Regions from separate parts of the Shewanella sp. SM71 genome, predicted to be linked through region 3. Evidence: predicted binding sites of a transcription regulator. Region 3 holds the regulator's gene; each other region holds the start of a gene.

Region 1 (4,208 bases), on a different contig from region 3:
AAATCATACTCAAGGAAAAAGGCGCTTTGGTTGACCAAAACGCCGATTTACTGCTTTCCCTTGCTAACGAAAAATCGCAATGTCTGAAAGAACTAAAGACTAATGATGATATTCTGGCAAAACACAGTGATAAATCGCTACTCACTCAGCAAGTCGAACTCGTACATAAAATGGCCGAGATCAAAGACGCATTGACTGAATGCAAAGAATTAAACGAACAAAATGCCAGTTTAATTGAGATGAATTTAGCGAGTTTAAATCGCTTTGCTCAAGCTTTACAAGCCAGCAGAAACGCCTCCAGCCTCACCTATAACGATAAAGGCAAGACCTCGACTATCTCAAGTTTAGGCAATGATTTAAAGGCCTAACAAGCGCATCACTCCCACTTAGCATTCCCTTTTCTAAGCTCTGATTAGATATTAATGTCTTCTACAAAAAGAAAAGCCGCGTAAATACGCGGCTCAATACATGCTGTTGAACATACTCTCAAAAACGCTAGAAATACGTCACTTCCTTCACTCGTTGTGGACGGTTCTGTTGTTGATAAAGCGCCCAAACCTGTGAAAAATCAAGTTCTAACTCAGTGACATAATGCTCGCCTGCTGGATAACTCTTAACGACTCGTGCGCCGCGGATCACGCCAGAAACTGACGCTTTGACATTATCGTCCGTCAACATCCAATCACTGACACTGCTGTTTGCCGTTATTTTCTGCCCATAAACTTGTTCCGCTAATTCACGATAAGCCACAATTTTTGATGCCTGCATAGCCATCAACACTCTTTGTGATTGCTCTTTAGCCGGTTGAGTCGCTAACGGCGCATATCCTATAGCCGTTAACTTAGGAAAACTCGGCGGCGGCACATCTTCCCATTGCACATATCTATCTTTAGCAGCGCAGCCAGTTAGCATTAGCGCCACAATAACTAAAAGGTAGCGTTTCATTTTCCATCTCCTAAAACACGTACTTCATTCATACCCGGACTCGCCTGACGATATAAGATGCCATTTTGTGACACAATTTGCTCCGAAGGCTGCATGTAGTTTGCCAACTCTTTTTGAGTCACAAAAGTTTGAGATGCCGATACCACGCGATTGTTACTAATGTTCACAATCCGAGTATTGATCGCCATACCATTGGTTACTACGCTCATAGTCGAAACGACAAGATGCTCAACAGGAAGATCTTTCGACAATTTTTGCCAATCTCGCGTCAAAATAAAATCCCCGTCAGATGTGACTCTCAAGCCATCAGCTAAGTTTAAATCCACCACATTAAACTGAAAGCTATGGAGCGATGTCATTAATCCTTGCTGTAACTGTTGCGCTAACGCATTAGTGCCATTCAAATCGTCCACTAATACTGGTGTTGCAACTACGATAGGTTGATCAGAACGCAAGGCATCATTTTGCTTAACGAGCTCAGTCACTATTCGCTGTGCTAAATGGTTAATCACTGCCGTTGGCGGCAACCCATTGCCATCCACTAAACTCGGTTTGGGCGGCGTAACCGGTTTAGCTACACATCCACCTAACATTATCAATGTTAAGGGAATAATCACACGCTTTAGCATTGGATTTACCTCATCTATGGGTGCATTGGCAGTCAAGTGACTCACTTTCTAAGCTTCAAATTTTTAATGAGTAACAAAAACCAGCAATCTTCGGACCAATATTAACCTCAGTCCGACAATATTCTTCTATTACGCAGTATATCGACTGTAACAATGGAAACTTTATCAAAAGTTCTCATACTCAGGCACGAAATTTGCTTTATTGCCATATTAGATTAAGAGTCAGAAAACTGGCTCGATTGGTAATATCGCCATTAGCTTAGCGATAAGGATTGAATTGATGCACATACCAGGTTCAGCTTCGCTCATCATTTTGAGCCTTTTACTACTTTCTTTGCCCACCAGAGCCGAATGGATAGAAGCCAGCGGAGAAGCAACTATTATCAATGGTAATACAGCTCAAGCAAGGGAAGAAGCAATTAATCAAGCTGTTAGCTATGCGACATTGAGCACAGGTATTCAAATATCCAGTGAGCAACAAACCTCTAATGGTAACCTCACACAAAATAACTTTGCGATAAATCGCAACGCCCAAGCCATAAACATCCAACTCGTAAGTGAACAAATTCAGGGAAATAAAATATATGTATCCCTACGCCTCGATCTAAATGATGATCCAACACAACAGTGTCCTAATGGCCAATTAAAGGCCGCTATTTTAATACCTCAAACACAAATAAAAGATCGTTCTCAGCTTAGATATGGACAACTTTCAGGCTTTGAAGAGGTCATTTCAGAGGCGTTAGGGAACACTATAGAAGATTACTCTTCAACTGGCTTTAGTCACATCCATGCTAACGAGCGACTCGATATTGAACAAGACCTAGTGGATATTCGCGGTTATCGACTCCCAAGCTGGCTCAGTGAAATTACCGACAGCCAATATATTCTTCAACCGCAGATCATTGATATATCGATAGAGCCTGTACAACCCACCTTCTTAGGATTTTGGGATGAAGCTCCGCTAAGGCAATTTCAATTCAAACTCAGCCTCTATCATGGAATCAGTGGCGAAGAGGTCTGGAGCAAAAGCTACAGCACATCGGCCCCATGGGAATTTGAAGAACAGGCTATCATTGCTCCCAACAGTAATAGATTCTGGCGTTCCTCCTATGGAAAAAGTATTACTCAATTAATATTGCAGGCTACCCGAGATTTAGACAGCACACTTAATTGCAGGCCATTACTTGGCCAAGTCGTTAGCCGACAAGCAGACAGGATTATATTAAATCTAGGCCGTAAACATGGCATTCGTGTCGGTGATAAATTCCAAGTAGTATTACAACAAAACTTACCCGATAGACTCAATGAAATGCGCGCCGTCGCGACCAAAAGTCGTGCAACGGTAAAAATTGAGCAAGTAAGCGAAGAAAGCTCCACCGCAGTACTTGTAGACCAAAATGCCGCCTACAATGTACAGATAAACGACATAGCGCTTAAGATTTAAGCAACTAAATCATAAGCCTTTTAATCAAAGATAAAACCAGTATAATCACTGTCGTCTCTTCATAGCTCAACAGGATAGAGCAGCCGCCTCCTAAGCGGCCGATCGGGGTTCGAGTCCCTGTGGAGAGACCAGATAGTGCTTGTGTGATTTCAACTTCACTTGAAGATTTTTCTGATAAGAATAATTTTCAGAAACACAATTTAAAACTTCCTCAGTCTATATCCCTTAAAAAAAACAGCTCTCTTAATCGTTACTATAAAATCCAATACTAGGATATAGCCACATTGCGCCATTTCCCTAATCTTGACTAAATCAGTATAATCTGCGGCATTGAGATTTGCTGAGCCCGACACGTTATCAGGCTCAACCAAGGAGAGCATGCTTGGCCAACACTTATATACCGCTAGATCAATACCGCCGTAAGTGGATTTTCAACCACAAAGACTTGCCTGTCACCGACGAGGACAAGGCGCATATCCTGCCGTTAACAGATAAAAGTGCGATGGAAATCTGGAATCAATGGATCAGCAACAAGAGTAGTCGTGCGGAGCAATTTACTAAGGGAGATTGGGCGGCGAAGGCTGATGCTTGGGTGGAAACAGATCATTGGCAGAGCGCTTGGGATAGTGAAGATAGCAGTTTACCCACCATGTTAGCTGAGTTTATACAATGGCCCGATGAGACGCCGGTGTATTTTTGCTATGAAAAATATCAGATTATTGAAACTCGTTGGGATGTGTTCGTCCGCAATTGGAAGTGTTTTCTTTTCTTTGACGACGGTCCCATTTTGATCTCGCCAAAACAGAAACAAGCGGTGATGTTCGAACAGAGTGGTCAATACAAGCTAGGCACTCGCGGATAATTTATACAGGGCGCTTAACGCTGATAATTTCCCATCGATAGCTTTACGCCAACACTTTTACGCAATAGTTTAGCGCGAGGAGTCATCTTGTTGGTATGCTCATATTTAATGATGAGTATGCCATAATAGCCATTTTCGAATGATGCGTAAGCACAATTAGCCTATCACTCCCCTCTTCTTTAGATTAACATCCGTTTTCGGTGCCGAGTATTTGAGAAGTTGGGGTCAACTTTTTGCTGTAAATACTCATAAAAATCTGCTTAAAACCCAATAATTAAAATAGAAAAATGAGGTGTATTATGAAGTTACTCTCCACTCTTACCCT
Region 2 (4,208 bases), on a different contig from region 3:
CCCTAACTTTTTTGTTCGGCTCAAAGAACGGACTACAAAATTAATTACGGACCAACCAAAGGAAAATAAATACAACCCAATGATTCTATTTAAAATTAAATATCGCAGAACAAAAAACAATCAAAAAGAAAACATTATGTCCTACAACGTTTGTAAGCGATCTCTCACACGGGCATGGGCATCTCACTCTGGCAATTTTTTTAACGTTTAAAAAAGCGGCAGATCATCTGCGCAAACATCACCCAATCTGCCATCAAACTGTAAAAAGGATACTGAAATGTCGCGGGTCGATTCTTCTCAAATACGAAGTGTCCCACCCACGCAAAACCATAACCAACAATAGGAATGAACCAACATAGCCACCAGGCTTGTGAAACCAAGGCAATGCCAATCAGCAGCAGAACTAAACAACTGCCAACAAAGTGTAATTGCCGACAAATCGGGTGCTGGTGTTGGGATAAATAGAAAGGATAAAAATCGGCGAAACGTTTATAAGAGTTAGTCATCTTGTTGAACCGAATAGAATAAAAGTTGGCCATGAATACTGCCAATACTCAGCTCGCCTATGGATACAAAGTCATGCTGAGTAAACAGTTGCAAGTGGTTCTCCTGAGCGATAAACACACCAATGCCATCCAAATCAGGCTGCTCATCACACCAACTCACCACAGCTTGTACTAACTTATGTCCAAGTCCTTTGTGCTGTTCATTTGGTGCAAGAGCAATAAACTGCAAAATACCGCAGTGCTTACTGGGTAAAAGTTCAATAATACTGGACTCTTTGTTCATTAGCGCTTGAGTCGATTGCCAACCTGTACCTAACAACATCTTTAAGCGCCAATGCCAATAACGCCCTTCCCCTAAAGGCACTTCTTGAGTAACTACACAGGCTAACCCAAAGAGTCTTTCATGGTCGAATAAACCAATGAGGGCTTGTTTTTGTTGCCATAACGTATTTAGTTCTTCCCTGATTGCGGCGCGCAATTTTTGCTCATAAGCGGCTTTGTCTGAGGTAAAGAGTGAATCGACAAAAAAAGGATCATCATGGTAAGCGTTATAGAGAATAGAAGCGGCAATGCGTAAGTCTTCCGCGGTCAAATAGACTGCGCGGCAGTCCTCCAGAATTTCATTGTCCATCGTTAGCATTCCTTGACTTAGCTCACACTTTTTTATGCGTAACTGTTAATCTACCAAGGAAACTAAAAAGTGCAAATTTTAATCATAGATTGCATTTTTCAATCAGGCGCTTACTCTAAACGAAGGCACTATACTGAAAAGGAAATAATGATGGATACAACTCCAGTAGACTTAAGCCACTTGTTTGAGCAACTCGGTTTAGACAGTAGCGACGAGGCCATAGCGCAGTTTATTGCAACCCATGATATCGACCATCACATCCATTTAAGCCAAGCGCCCTTTTGGACCCCAGCCCAAAAGAGCTTTATCATTGAAGGTTTAGAAGCCGATGCCCTCTGGACTGAGCCCATTGAGCAATTAGACACTCAGCTACGTAAACGATAAGACTCGTTGGTTCAGATTTTACCGTAAGCCGTTTCACCCCAACCCACTAAGGCATTGTTGCTCAGCACGATAGGCGTGCATTCATCCTTAGTGGTTTTTCCATCGCCATTATTACGCTGGGTACGATAAAACAACACTAAGACTTCTTTATTGGCTTCACCTTGTTGAGCACTTTGTTGAATATAGGCTTCACTAAAATCAGCGGTGCCCATTAAGATCATCACTTGGTCTTTAGGCATACCTAAGCTCAGCTTGGTTAAGTTAGTGCGATTTTTATCCTGCACTTTCTCCCAAGATTCGCTGCTATCCCAGCCCGATTCTCCATCACCGACATTGACCACGCAGCCGCTAAGACCTAAGCTTGCGAGCCCTAAAAAAGTGATGGCGATAAGTTTGTTATTCAATTTATGGTTCATCATGTGACATCCTGTGTAATTATTATTGAAGCTTAAAAAATGGTATTTCGGCTGGACAATAAGCAAAATAAATGCCACAAGACAACACACTGTTTTTAAATGAAAAATTTAATTATTATTTTAAAATTGGTTTAAACAATTCAACAAATTAAGGAATTTTGCTAATTATGAGTCCCCTTGACCAAGTATTAGCGGCCGCACGTTCGCTCGAAGCCTGCGGTAAAGTACCGAGCCTTGCCTTAATTAAAACCCGTTTAGGTAGTAGCCTACCTTTACCTATATTGATCCAAGGCTTACAGCAATTTAAATCTATGCCTAAGGCGGATCGCGAGCGTTTAGCTGAGTTGCAAACTATCAGCCCTACAACTGACACTCCCGCAACTAACGATACCTTAACCCTTGCAGTGCTCGCCGAGCGCCTGCAGATGCAACAGGCGTATTTTGAACGTCATGCTGAGCAGCAAAAAACAGAAATAATGCAATTAAAAAACGAACTGCTTGAACTTAAACAACGCATCAACTTATTAGAAATCCAAGGAAAAACAGCTTAATGTTTGTCACTGAACTGCGCTTCGAATGCTTCGCCGACACCACGATATCTGCCGCCGAGAAGGCAATTAATCAGCTCCTTGAAGCCTATCGAGCTAATGGTCAAATCTTAGGGCGAGAATTTGCGGTCGCCTTTAATGACGGTGAGTTTAGAGTGCGTTTATTGATGCCAGAGAAAAGCAGTTTAGCGCACAAATATCACAGCCCTTGGGTCAAAAAAGCCTTAGTAGAATTAACCGACGCTAAACTACTCGCGCCGCGGGAAAAGTTTATTGGTCAGGATATCAATTCTGAAGTAAGTAATACCGAAACACCCAGCTGGCAACTGCTATACACCAGTTTTGTGCACATGTGCTCGCCCCTACGCAGCGGCGACAATTTATTGCCCATTCCCCTGTACCGTATACCCGCAACCTTTAATGGCGATCATAAACGTATTATCCGTTGGCAGAGCGAATGGCAAGCCTGCGACGAGCTGCAAATGGCGGCGGCCACTAAGGCAGAATTTGCCGCGCTAGAGGAATTATCGAGTCCTGACAGTGATTTATTTCGCAGAGGTTGGGATTTGCGCGGTCGTATCGAATATCTCACTCAGATCCCGACCTATTACTACTTATATCGCGTTGGCGGCCAAGATTTAGCCACAGAAAAAACGCGACCTTGCCCACGTTGTGGCAGTCATGATTGGAAACTCGATGAACCTTTATTGGATATGTTCCATTTTCGCTGCGAGCCTTGCCGCATAGTGTCGAATCTGTCTTGGGATCATCAATAACATCTGTTTATCCCCTTGCAAAACTCAACCTAAGATAAGCCACGCTTAGGTTGAGTTAATACTTAGGTTGAGAATAAAAATGTCGATCACAGAAGTTAACGTTTACCGAAAAGGTTTTGCCACATACGTTTAAAACTGGCGAAAATACCAGGATGTTCTAATGCGGGCATAGGTAGTTCTTCATGTTTAACGGGTGGTGCTATCCGTGGCGATAATGCTTCGATAAACGCAGTCAAACTCGAGGACAATTGCTCAGATTGCACTTCACCAGGGATTTCAATCCATACGCTACCATCACTGTTATTGATGGTGAGCATTTTATCTCCCTCATCTAACAGACCGATAAACCAAGTCGGTGACTGCTTCAGTTTTTTCTTCATCATCAGATGACCAATCAAGTTTTGTTGCAGGCAGTTAAAATCGTCATCATTCCAGACTTGCAGTAACTCCCCAGTGCCCCACTTAGAGTCAAATAATACTGGGGCGGAGAAATAATGACCGTAAAAATCATTGATCTCTGGCCATAAAGTTAACTCCAGTGCATGCTCTACATTGGCGAAACTGCCTTCAACTTTGCGTTTCACTGGCTGCCAAGAAACGGCCTGTTCAAGATCCGGTTGAAATTCGCCTTGAATACACACAGAAGGCTCACCCTGTGGGTAATAACGCGGTAGTTCACCTAAACTCGTTAAGTAAGCTTGATGATAGTTTTGCAAAAATTTATCGAGTGCGGGCAGACAAGACACTTAAGCACAATCCAATTTCAGGTATAATGTGCGCCTATTTTGACATGGAAACAGTATTGATGACACAGAATCACGATCCCTATAGTGATGCGCAAGCGCTTGTTGGCCTGACTTTAGGTAAAGCCACCGACTACCAAGCCGAGTATGATGCGTCGCTGCTGCAAGGGGTTCCACGCTCACTAAACCGTAATGCTATTGCAC
Region 3 (4,208 bases):
TAATCCGCTATAACATGATTCAACAGAAATTGATGGCCGAGAGTACTGGCAGTGGTGACGATCGCGTGATCACTATTATTCAGCCTGAAAACTATCAAGATGATGCTAAATCAGACGCTCCGGCGGATAAACCTGTAAAAAAGCAGGACTCTAAATGACCCAAATCACCTTAAGAGCACAAAATCTGGCTAAAAGTTACAAGAGTCGCCAAGTGGTTAAAGACGTCAGTCTGACGGTAAAAACCGGTCAAGTCGTTGGCCTACTCGGTCCAAACGGCGCGGGTAAAACCACGACCTTTTACATGGTTGTCGGGCTAGTGAAGAGCGATAAGGGACATATCTTTATCGACGATGATGATTTAACCGCAGATCCTATGCATCTGCGTGCCCGCAAAGGCATAGGTTACTTACCGCAAGAAGCCAGTATCTTTCGTAAGCTAACTGTTCATGACAACATCATGGCCGTACTGCAAACTCGTAAAGAACTTAAAAACGAAGAACGAGAAGAAGAACTAGAACATCTGCTCGAAGAGTTTCATATCACCCACATCCGTGACAGCCAAGGCATGTCATTGTCGGGTGGCGAACGTCGTCGCGTCGAAATTGCGCGGGCTTTAGCCGCTAATCCTAAGTTCATTTTGCTCGATGAACCGTTTGCCGGCGTCGATCCTATTTCGGTTATCGACATCAAGAAGATTATCGAACAACTCAAAAGTCGCGGCCTTGGCGTACTGATCACAGACCATAATGTCCGCGAGACATTAGATGTATGTGAACATGCTTATATTGTGAGTCACGGAAACCTGATTGCCGAAGGAACTCCAGCAGAGATCTTAGACAATCAGCAAGTTAGGGCTGTGTACTTAGGTGAACAATTCAGGCTATAGTTAATCGAGCGAAGCCAATGGAGGCAATTTATACCGCCATTGGGCTTCACTCAAGATAATAATAAGCGACCTCATCCAACAATAATAACGTAGGGATCAGCGGTAACATGAAAGCGTCACTCCAGCTCAAACTGGGTCAACAGTTAACCATGACGCCACAATTACAACAGGCCATACGTCTGTTGCAACTGTCGTCATTAGAACTGCAGCAAGAGATCCAGCAAGCATTAGATTCTAATCCCCTTCTCGAGCTGGAAGAGGATCAATTCGACGCCACTAAAACCCCTGTAAACCAAACGCTATCCGATACGGACTTCAGTGAATCTAGCACTCTGCCACCAGAAAAAGACAGCTCCACCATAGACACGGCAGAGTCGCTAACCAAAGAATCCATGCCCGATGAGCTCCCCATGGACACCACATGGGATGAAGTGTTTACCGCCTCCCCAAACTCAGGCCCCGGCGGCAGTCGTGAAGACGATATGCCCTTCCAAGGCGAGACCAGTGAAGGTTTGTACGAACACTTAGAATGGCAAAAAAACCTCACGCCGTTTTCTGAAACCGATTTAGCCATTGCCACCGCCATTATTGATGCCATCGACGATCAGGGCTATCTCACCCAAAGCACTGAAGAAATTCTCGAAGCCATGGGCAATCCTGAAGTTGAGCTTGACGAAGTCGAAGCCGTACTCAAGCGTATTCAGCATTTTGATCCCATAGGCGTTGCCGCCCGTGATTTAAGTGAATGCCTGCTGATCCAACTGTCGCATTTCGCCGCTGACACGCCCAACCTAGAAAACGCCCGCATGCTGATCAAAGATCATTTAGATCTGATCGCCGCACGAGACTTTAGGTTGTTGATGCGTAAGACTAAATTAAAAGAGGATGAATTAAGGGATGGTATAGCACTCATCCAAACCCTCAATCCTCGCCCAGGTTTGTTGATCACGCCCAATAATGACGAATACGTTATCCCAGATGTGTCTGTGTCGAAGAAAAATGGCCGCTGGGTCGTTGAGCTTAATCCTGACTGCATGCCAAAAATCAATGTAAATCAACATTATGCTTCTATGGCACGCAGTACCAAAAACCAAGCCGATAGCCAATTTATTCGCGGCCATCTGCAAGAGGCTAAATGGTTTATTAAGAGCCTAGAAAGTCGTAACGATACTTTGCTTAAAGTTGCTAATTGCATAGTGCAATATCAGCAGGGTTTCTTTGAGTACGGTGAAGAAGCCATGAAGCCTATGGTGCTTAACGATATTGCCGAAGCGGTAGAAATGCATGAGTCCACCATCTCACGGGTCACAACTCAAAAATACATGCATACCCCTAAGGGACTTTTTGAACTAAAATACTTCTTCTCTAGCCACGTCGGTACTGACGATGGTGGTGAGTGCTCATCCACAGCAATCAGAGCCTTTATAAAGAAACTGGTGGCAGCGGAAAACCAGAAAAAACCATTAAGCGATAGTAAGATGGCACAACTTCTGGCAGAACAAGGGATCAACGTAGCCCGCAGAACCATTGCGAAGTACCGAGAGGCTATGCTTATTCCACCTTCTAATCAGCGTAAAAGTTTATAACCTACAGTGGATATCGGAGGACGTTTCTATGCAAATAAACCTAAGTGGGCACCATATCGAAATTACCGAATCGTTACGTGCATATGTAGAAGAAAAGTTTTCAAAACTTGAACGCCATTTCGAACAGATCAATAATGTGCACGTTGTGCTCAATGTTGAGAAAATGCAACAGATTGCTGAAGCGAGAATAAACCTCATAGGTGGTGAAGTTTTTGCAACTTCAGAGCATGCTGACATGTATGCCGCTATAGACGCCCTGATTGACAAGCTTGACCGTCAGGTTATTAAACACAAAGAGAAGTTAACAAAACACTAATAATGGAACTTTGTACCATACTGCGGCCGGAGTGCACTACCTGCGCCACTCCGGGCAGCAAGAAAAAGGTACTGGAACTCATCAGCGACTTAGTCGCTGCCCAGTACCCGACCCTCTCATCTCAAGAGATATTCGAAAGCCTAGTGGCGCGCGAAAAGATGGGGAGCACAGGTATAGGTAACGGCATCGCCATTCCACATGGTCGACTAGCCGATATAGATCAGCCCATTGCCATACTAATTAAGTGTGAAGAGCCGATAGCATTTGATGCTATCGATAAGCAACCTGTTGATATTTTATTTGCACTACTGGTGCCTGCAGACCAATGTCAGCAGCACTTAAGTACCTTGTCTTGCATGGCCGAAAAGCTGAGCGACAAGCAAATATTAAAGCAATTACGCAAGACGCATGATGAAACGGAACTCTATCAGGTAATCACTGGATGAAACTGGTCATAGTGTCGGGCCGCTCAGGCTCAGGCAAATCTGTCGCCCTTAGGGTACTCGAAGATCTCGGCTATTATTGTGTCGATAACCTTCCCTTGCCATTGATTGGCAGTTTGCTTGAGCAACTCAAAGGCAGTAACGATCTCGTCGCCATCAGTGTCGACGTGCGTAACATGCCTGAGCAGGATAAGGTCTTAGTAAAACAACTCGCTAGCCTACCTCCAGATACTGAGTTAACGAGCTTCTTCCTTAACTCCAGCGATAAAATTCTGCTCAAGCGTTACAGCGAAACCCGCCGTTTGCATCCTTTGTCGAAGAGCCGAGTCTCTTTGCAAGAAGCGATAAAGCTGGAGGGGAAACTGCTTGAGCCTATGTCAAAACTGGTCGATCACTACATAGATACGTCGAATTTGAATATCTATGATTTAAGCGACCAAGTCAGACAAATTCTCCTTGGTAGTGTCGATAAAGAACTCGTGATCAACTTCGAGTCCTTTGGCTTTAAGCACGGAATGCCCACCGAAGCCGACTTTATGTTCGATGTACGCTTCCTGCCCAATCCCCACTGGGAGTTGGCGCTGCGGCCATTGACTGGCTTAGATGAACCCGTGGCTGAGTTCTTAAATCGCCAACCACTGGTCAATAAGTTCATCTGGCAAATCGAAAATTTACTGGAGACTTGGCTGCCGCACCTCGAGCGTAACAATCGCAGTTATTTAACGGTAGCCATTGGCTGCACAGGTGGACAGCACAGATCGGTTTACGTCGCAGAGCAATTGGCAAAACGCTTTAGTAACGGTAAACATAAAGTTTATGCCCGTCATCGAGAGCTCAATAATGCCAAAGCTTGAACGTCAGATAACCATCTGTAATAAGCTCGGTTTACATGCCCGTGCCGCCACTAAGTTGGTGGTACTGGCTTCCGAGTTTGATGCGACCATCACCTTAATCCAAGGCGATAAACAAGCATCGGC
Region 4 (4,208 bases), on a different contig from region 3:
TTGTGCCAACAGGACGAGTTGAAAGAAGATCAGAGATCATCCAAAGCTCCACTTACTTGTGTTAATTGATAGGCGGCTAAACCTGGTTGTTGCGCCTTAAAGCGACCCATTTCAGCGGCTAATTCATCACGAGCCAAGATCAACTCTTGTAGCACTTGGGAATGAACCCGCTTTAATTCTGCACGTGCCAATTTCTGCTCAATATCATGAGCCTCACCAGCCTGTTGCAGTGCTTTGATCAAAGCGATGTTCACTTTTCGGACGCTTTCCCAATCCTGAGCATCTGCATATTGGCGTAAAGCATTCGCAAAACGCGCCCACTGCTTAATTGAGATTTGTCCATCCTTCTCTGACATTAGTAATCACCTGAGTCACTGGAACTAGCGCTTCAGCACTGTTTTCGACACTGGCGCTGACAAGCTGACGGCTACAAAAGTCATAGAGACGATGTAAACTCACGGCAACCTCACCACCATTTTCAAGGTCAAGCATAGAGTCCAAGCCATGCACGATATTAAGGCACTTATGGATACTCATTCCTTTCGCCTCAAACCTTTGGTATTCCATATGGCCAGCGGTCCGCTCTAGTTCTTCCAATAAACCATCAAGTAGCATACGCACCATGTCATGGGTTGTTGCTGCCGCTACTTGTGCATCTAAAGCGGTTTGCTTGTAGGCATTAAATGGATCGTACTCATTTAACATTTTTTACTGCTTCCTATGAAAACAACTGACTTGCGGAATTAAACTGATTAATGGTGGATTCCATTGCCGTAAACTGGGTTAAATAAATCTGATACTTTTGATTCATTTGATAATCATGGCGCGCCATACTGTCATTCACACTTTTAATCTGCTTATTTAGCGCTTCCTGCTTTTGATCGATATAGCCATTGAACTGTGTAAAAGGTTTTAGGGTCTTTTCTATGCTTTTGATATAACTGTCAGGACCAGTAAACATGGCTTGTACTTTTTCTGGATCACTTTTAAAGCTATCGGTCAGCTTAGCATCATCAATTTTTAGTTTTCCGTCTCGTCCAATCTCAATCCCGATATCAGACAAACGCATGCCATTAGCAGCCGTTGCAAATACAGAATCACGTAATTTAGACTGGAGAAGGCGAATAGAGGTATCCCCCTTCAACACTCCAATTTGCGCTTCACTCACTGCAGTGGTTTTGTCTTCCTTATCTTTATCGGAAGAGCCAGAGTCAGAGGTCTTAACGCCCATAGAACGAGTTAATTGATTAATTTGCGTCATTAAAGAATTAAATGAATCGACAAAATCCTTAACCGCTTTCTTATTCGCTTCAAAATCGTCTGTGACTTTAATCATGCTGCTTTCACCAACCGCATGCACCTTGACTAATTCGAGGCTTACACCATCAACAACATTTTCTAGATAGTTACTACTGCTGGTAATACTGATACCGTTTAATGTAAGTTCCGCATCTTGTGCTGCACGACGTTCTGTCATGCCCCAATCGGCACCGTTAAACTCAACCTTCACTTGATTCGCGACACCCGATTCCTTTGAAGACAGCATAAATTCGATTTGGTTACCTGTGCGCACTAATGACGCTTGTACACCAGGATTACCCACTTGTTTATTGATCACATCGCGTAACTGAGACACAGAAATAGCCGCACCGCCATTAACCGTTGCCAAATCAATTTCCATGCGCTTAGTCGGATCACTACCAACTTGAATACTGATAATGCCCGACGTTGGCAACAATTCACTTTCAGAGGAATAGGCTTTAGTCAGTTGATGCGCTTGCGCAAGTTTATGCACGCTCAAATCATAGTTGCCCTTAGGCGCATCAGATTTAACTGTCGCGGTCGCATTCTCGCCCGTAACCGTAGCAATTTTGCCTTTAGCTGCATCGCCACCCATTTCACTCAGCTTAGTGGCCATTTTCTTCATATTATTTTCGAGCAACGTATAAGCATCTAACTGTGTTTTGCTGGCAGTTAGCTTACCTTTGTAAAGCGTATCTTTACCTGCGCGGTCTGCGCCAATCAGTTGCTGAGCAAATTGTGCTGCATTCATACCTGAAATCATGACTACCTCCACTCGTTCTAGAGCAAAACGCATGCCAAAAACAAGTTACTGTTTTTAAAGAGATTTAAATAATTAACTGGCCCAAACACAGCTAAATACTTCCGCATGGACACTTAAACAGGAAAACCATCTTCCACTTTGTGTTATCGAAAATTACCCACTAAAACATGAACCTTATAGGTTTCAATCTCGGGTTTAGCGACTACCGCCCAATACATAAACCGTGGCTAAAATAAAAATGCCAGTCAGCGCAACTAACTGGCATTTTAGCTGTGACCAAAACATCACCAGTCCAATAACATTAACGCAATAGACCCATGACTAAACCTGTATTTTGGTTAGCTGAAGACAGTACCGTTGTACCCGCCTGAACTAATAATTGGTTGCGCGTCATATTGGCTGACTCAACCGCGAAATCGGCATCCATAATACGGCCGGCAGCGGCTTTAGTATTTTCAGTTACGCTGGCAAGGTTAGCCGCAGTATGGCCAAGACGGTTAATGTTGGCACCTAAGGTTGAACGTTCTGCACCTACTTTGGCTAAGAAAGAATCAACTGCTGTAATTGCGGTATTGGCGTTTGCAGATGTAGTTAAATCGCCTGTGATTGTTGTATCAATAGCGCCGAGTTCAACCTTCAATGTCTCATCTTTACCAGCGCCAATCTGGAAGGTAACACCATCAGTTTTAACAAGTACGCCTGTAGTATCTTTGAATAAATTATTACCTGCATAAGTTGTATTTTCGAGGATACGGGTAATTTCTTCGTTCAACTGTTTAAACTCAGCATCCAATGCAGTTAAATCATCAGTAGAGTTAACGCCGTTAGCCGCTTGGGTTGCCAATTCTTTCTGGCGATTAGCAATGGTCGTCAACTCTTCTAACGCACCATCAGCAGTTTGCAGCATAGAGGTCGCATCGGAAATATTGCGTGAAGCCGTTTCCATACCTTTCACGTTAGCGCTCATGCGATTAGCGATTTGCAAACCCGCAGCATCATCAGATGCGCTATTGATACGCAAACCCGTCGACAAACGCTCCATGGCGTTAGTTAGTAAGTTATTGCTTTTGTTAACAGCACCTTGTGCAACGATTGAAGCGTAATTAGTGTGAACACCTAACATATCAGTTCTCCTGAAAAATAACGGTTATCTTGGCAATGCCTGAATCTCAGCATCGCTCCATAACTAACTAAGGCGACAGCAACAGCGCAAAACTAAAACTTATTTAAAAATAGATGGGATCACCTCTATAAAAACAGACTTAAATGGCATCCACAAAACGCCATAAAAAATGCCAGTAAGCTAAGCTCACTGGCATTAAAACTAAACTGACTGGCTTAACTGTAATTAGCGCAGTAGACCCATGACTAAACCCGTATTTTGGTTAGCTGAAGACAGTACCGTTGTACCCGCCTGAACTAATAATTGGTTGCGGGTCATATTAGCTGATTCAACCGCGAAATCGGCATCCATAATACGACCAGCTGCGGCCTTAGTGTTTTCAGTCACACTGGCAAGGTTAGCCGCTGTATGGCCAAGACGGTTAATGTTGGCACCTAAGGTAGAACGCTCAGTACCGACTGCTGCTAAAAAAGTATCCACAAGATCAATGGCATCATTCGCAGCAGTATTTAAATCACCAGCAGCCAATGCGGCGGCATCTATGACGGTTGTTTTAACGAGCAATTTTTCACCCGTACCCGTACCTGCACCAATTTGAAAAGTAACACCAGTCTCTAATGTGCTGAATAGGTTATTACCGGCGTAAGTTGTATTATCGAGAATACGGGTAATTTCGGTGTTTAATTGCTTAAACTCATCATCCAGCGCTTTTAAATCAGCTGTTGAGTTAACACCGTTAGAGGCTTGAGTCGCTAATTCTTTCTGGCGGTTAGCAATGGTCGTTAATTCTTCTAGCGCACCATCAGCGGTTTGTAGCATAGAGGTCGCATCAGAAATATTGCGTGAAGCTGTTTCCATACCTTTTACGTTAGCGCTCATGCGATTAGCGATTTGCAGACCCGCAGCATCATCAGATGCGCTGTTGATTCGTAAACCCGTCGACAAACGCTCCATGGCATTAGTCAGTAGGTTATTACTTTTGTTAACAGCACCTTGTGCAACGATTGAAGCGTAATTAGT

The links. The regulator sigma-54, encoded in region 3, starts transcription at its own class of promoters, with help from an activator protein. The targets are predictions, from matches to a motif close to GTTGGCACGNNNNTNGNNT.
Region 1: a site for sigma-54 is predicted at 1,756-1,774, ahead of L5L97_RS04850 (flagellar assembly protein FlgT). Genes of this name have one in related genera too.
Region 2: a site for sigma-54 is predicted at 1,998-2,016, ahead of L5L97_RS01925 (DUF3192 domain-containing protein). Genes of this name have one in related genera too.
Region 4: a site for sigma-54 is predicted at 2,086-2,104, ahead of fliD (flagellar filament capping protein FliD). Genes of this name have one in related genera too.

The regions. Positions count from the first base shown of each region.
Region 1 is NZ_JAKKRW010000003.1:248,677-252,884, reverse strand. It holds gene L5L97_RS04865 (flagella synthesis protein FlgN) at 1-368, shown strand, start outside; gene L5L97_RS04860 (LPP20 family lipoprotein) at 496-945, opposite strand; gene L5L97_RS04855 (FlgO family outer membrane protein) at 942-1,574, opposite strand; gene L5L97_RS04850 (flagellar assembly protein FlgT) at 1,855-3,021, shown strand; tRNA gene L5L97_RS04845 (tRNA-Arg) at 3,077-3,152, shown strand; gene L5L97_RS04840 (DUF2947 domain-containing protein) at 3,404-3,883, shown strand; gene L5L97_RS04835 (chalcone isomerase family protein) at 4,183-4,208, shown strand, end outside.
Region 2 is NZ_JAKKRW010000001.1:448,116-452,323, reverse strand. It holds gene L5L97_RS01940 (DUF962 domain-containing protein) at 201-506, opposite strand; gene L5L97_RS01935 (GNAT family N-acetyltransferase) at 499-1,137, opposite strand; gene L5L97_RS01930 (DUF2789 domain-containing protein) at 1,288-1,521, shown strand; gene L5L97_RS01925 (DUF3192 domain-containing protein) at 1,533-1,940, opposite strand; gene L5L97_RS01920 (hypothetical protein) at 2,105-2,488, shown strand; gene L5L97_RS01915 (Zn-ribbon-containing protein) at 2,488-3,261, shown strand; gene syd (SecY-interacting protein) at 3,357-4,007, opposite strand; gene queF (NADPH-dependent 7-cyano-7-deazaguanine reductase QueF) at 4,067-4,208, shown strand, end outside.
Region 3 is NZ_JAKKRW010000008.1:124,226-128,433, forward strand. It holds gene lptA (lipopolysaccharide transport periplasmic protein LptA) at 1-158, shown strand, start outside; gene lptB (LPS export ABC transporter ATP-binding protein) at 155-886, shown strand; gene L5L97_RS10090 (RNA polymerase factor sigma-54) at 994-2,472, shown strand; gene hpf (ribosome hibernation promoting factor) at 2,501-2,788, shown strand; gene ptsN (PTS IIA-like nitrogen regulatory protein PtsN) at 2,791-3,234, shown strand; gene rapZ (RNase adapter RapZ) at 3,231-4,085, shown strand; gene L5L97_RS10110 (HPr family phosphocarrier protein) at 4,072-4,208, shown strand, end outside.
Region 4 is NZ_JAKKRW010000019.1:49,326-53,533, reverse strand. It holds gene L5L97_RS17465 (flagellar hook-length control protein FliK) at 1-40, opposite strand, end outside; gene L5L97_RS17460 (hypothetical protein) at 30-356, opposite strand; gene fliS (flagellar export chaperone FliS) at 325-705, opposite strand; gene fliD (flagellar filament capping protein FliD) at 719-2,065, opposite strand; gene L5L97_RS17445 (flagellin) at 2,367-3,188, opposite strand; gene L5L97_RS17440 (flagellin) at 3,414-4,208, opposite strand, start outside.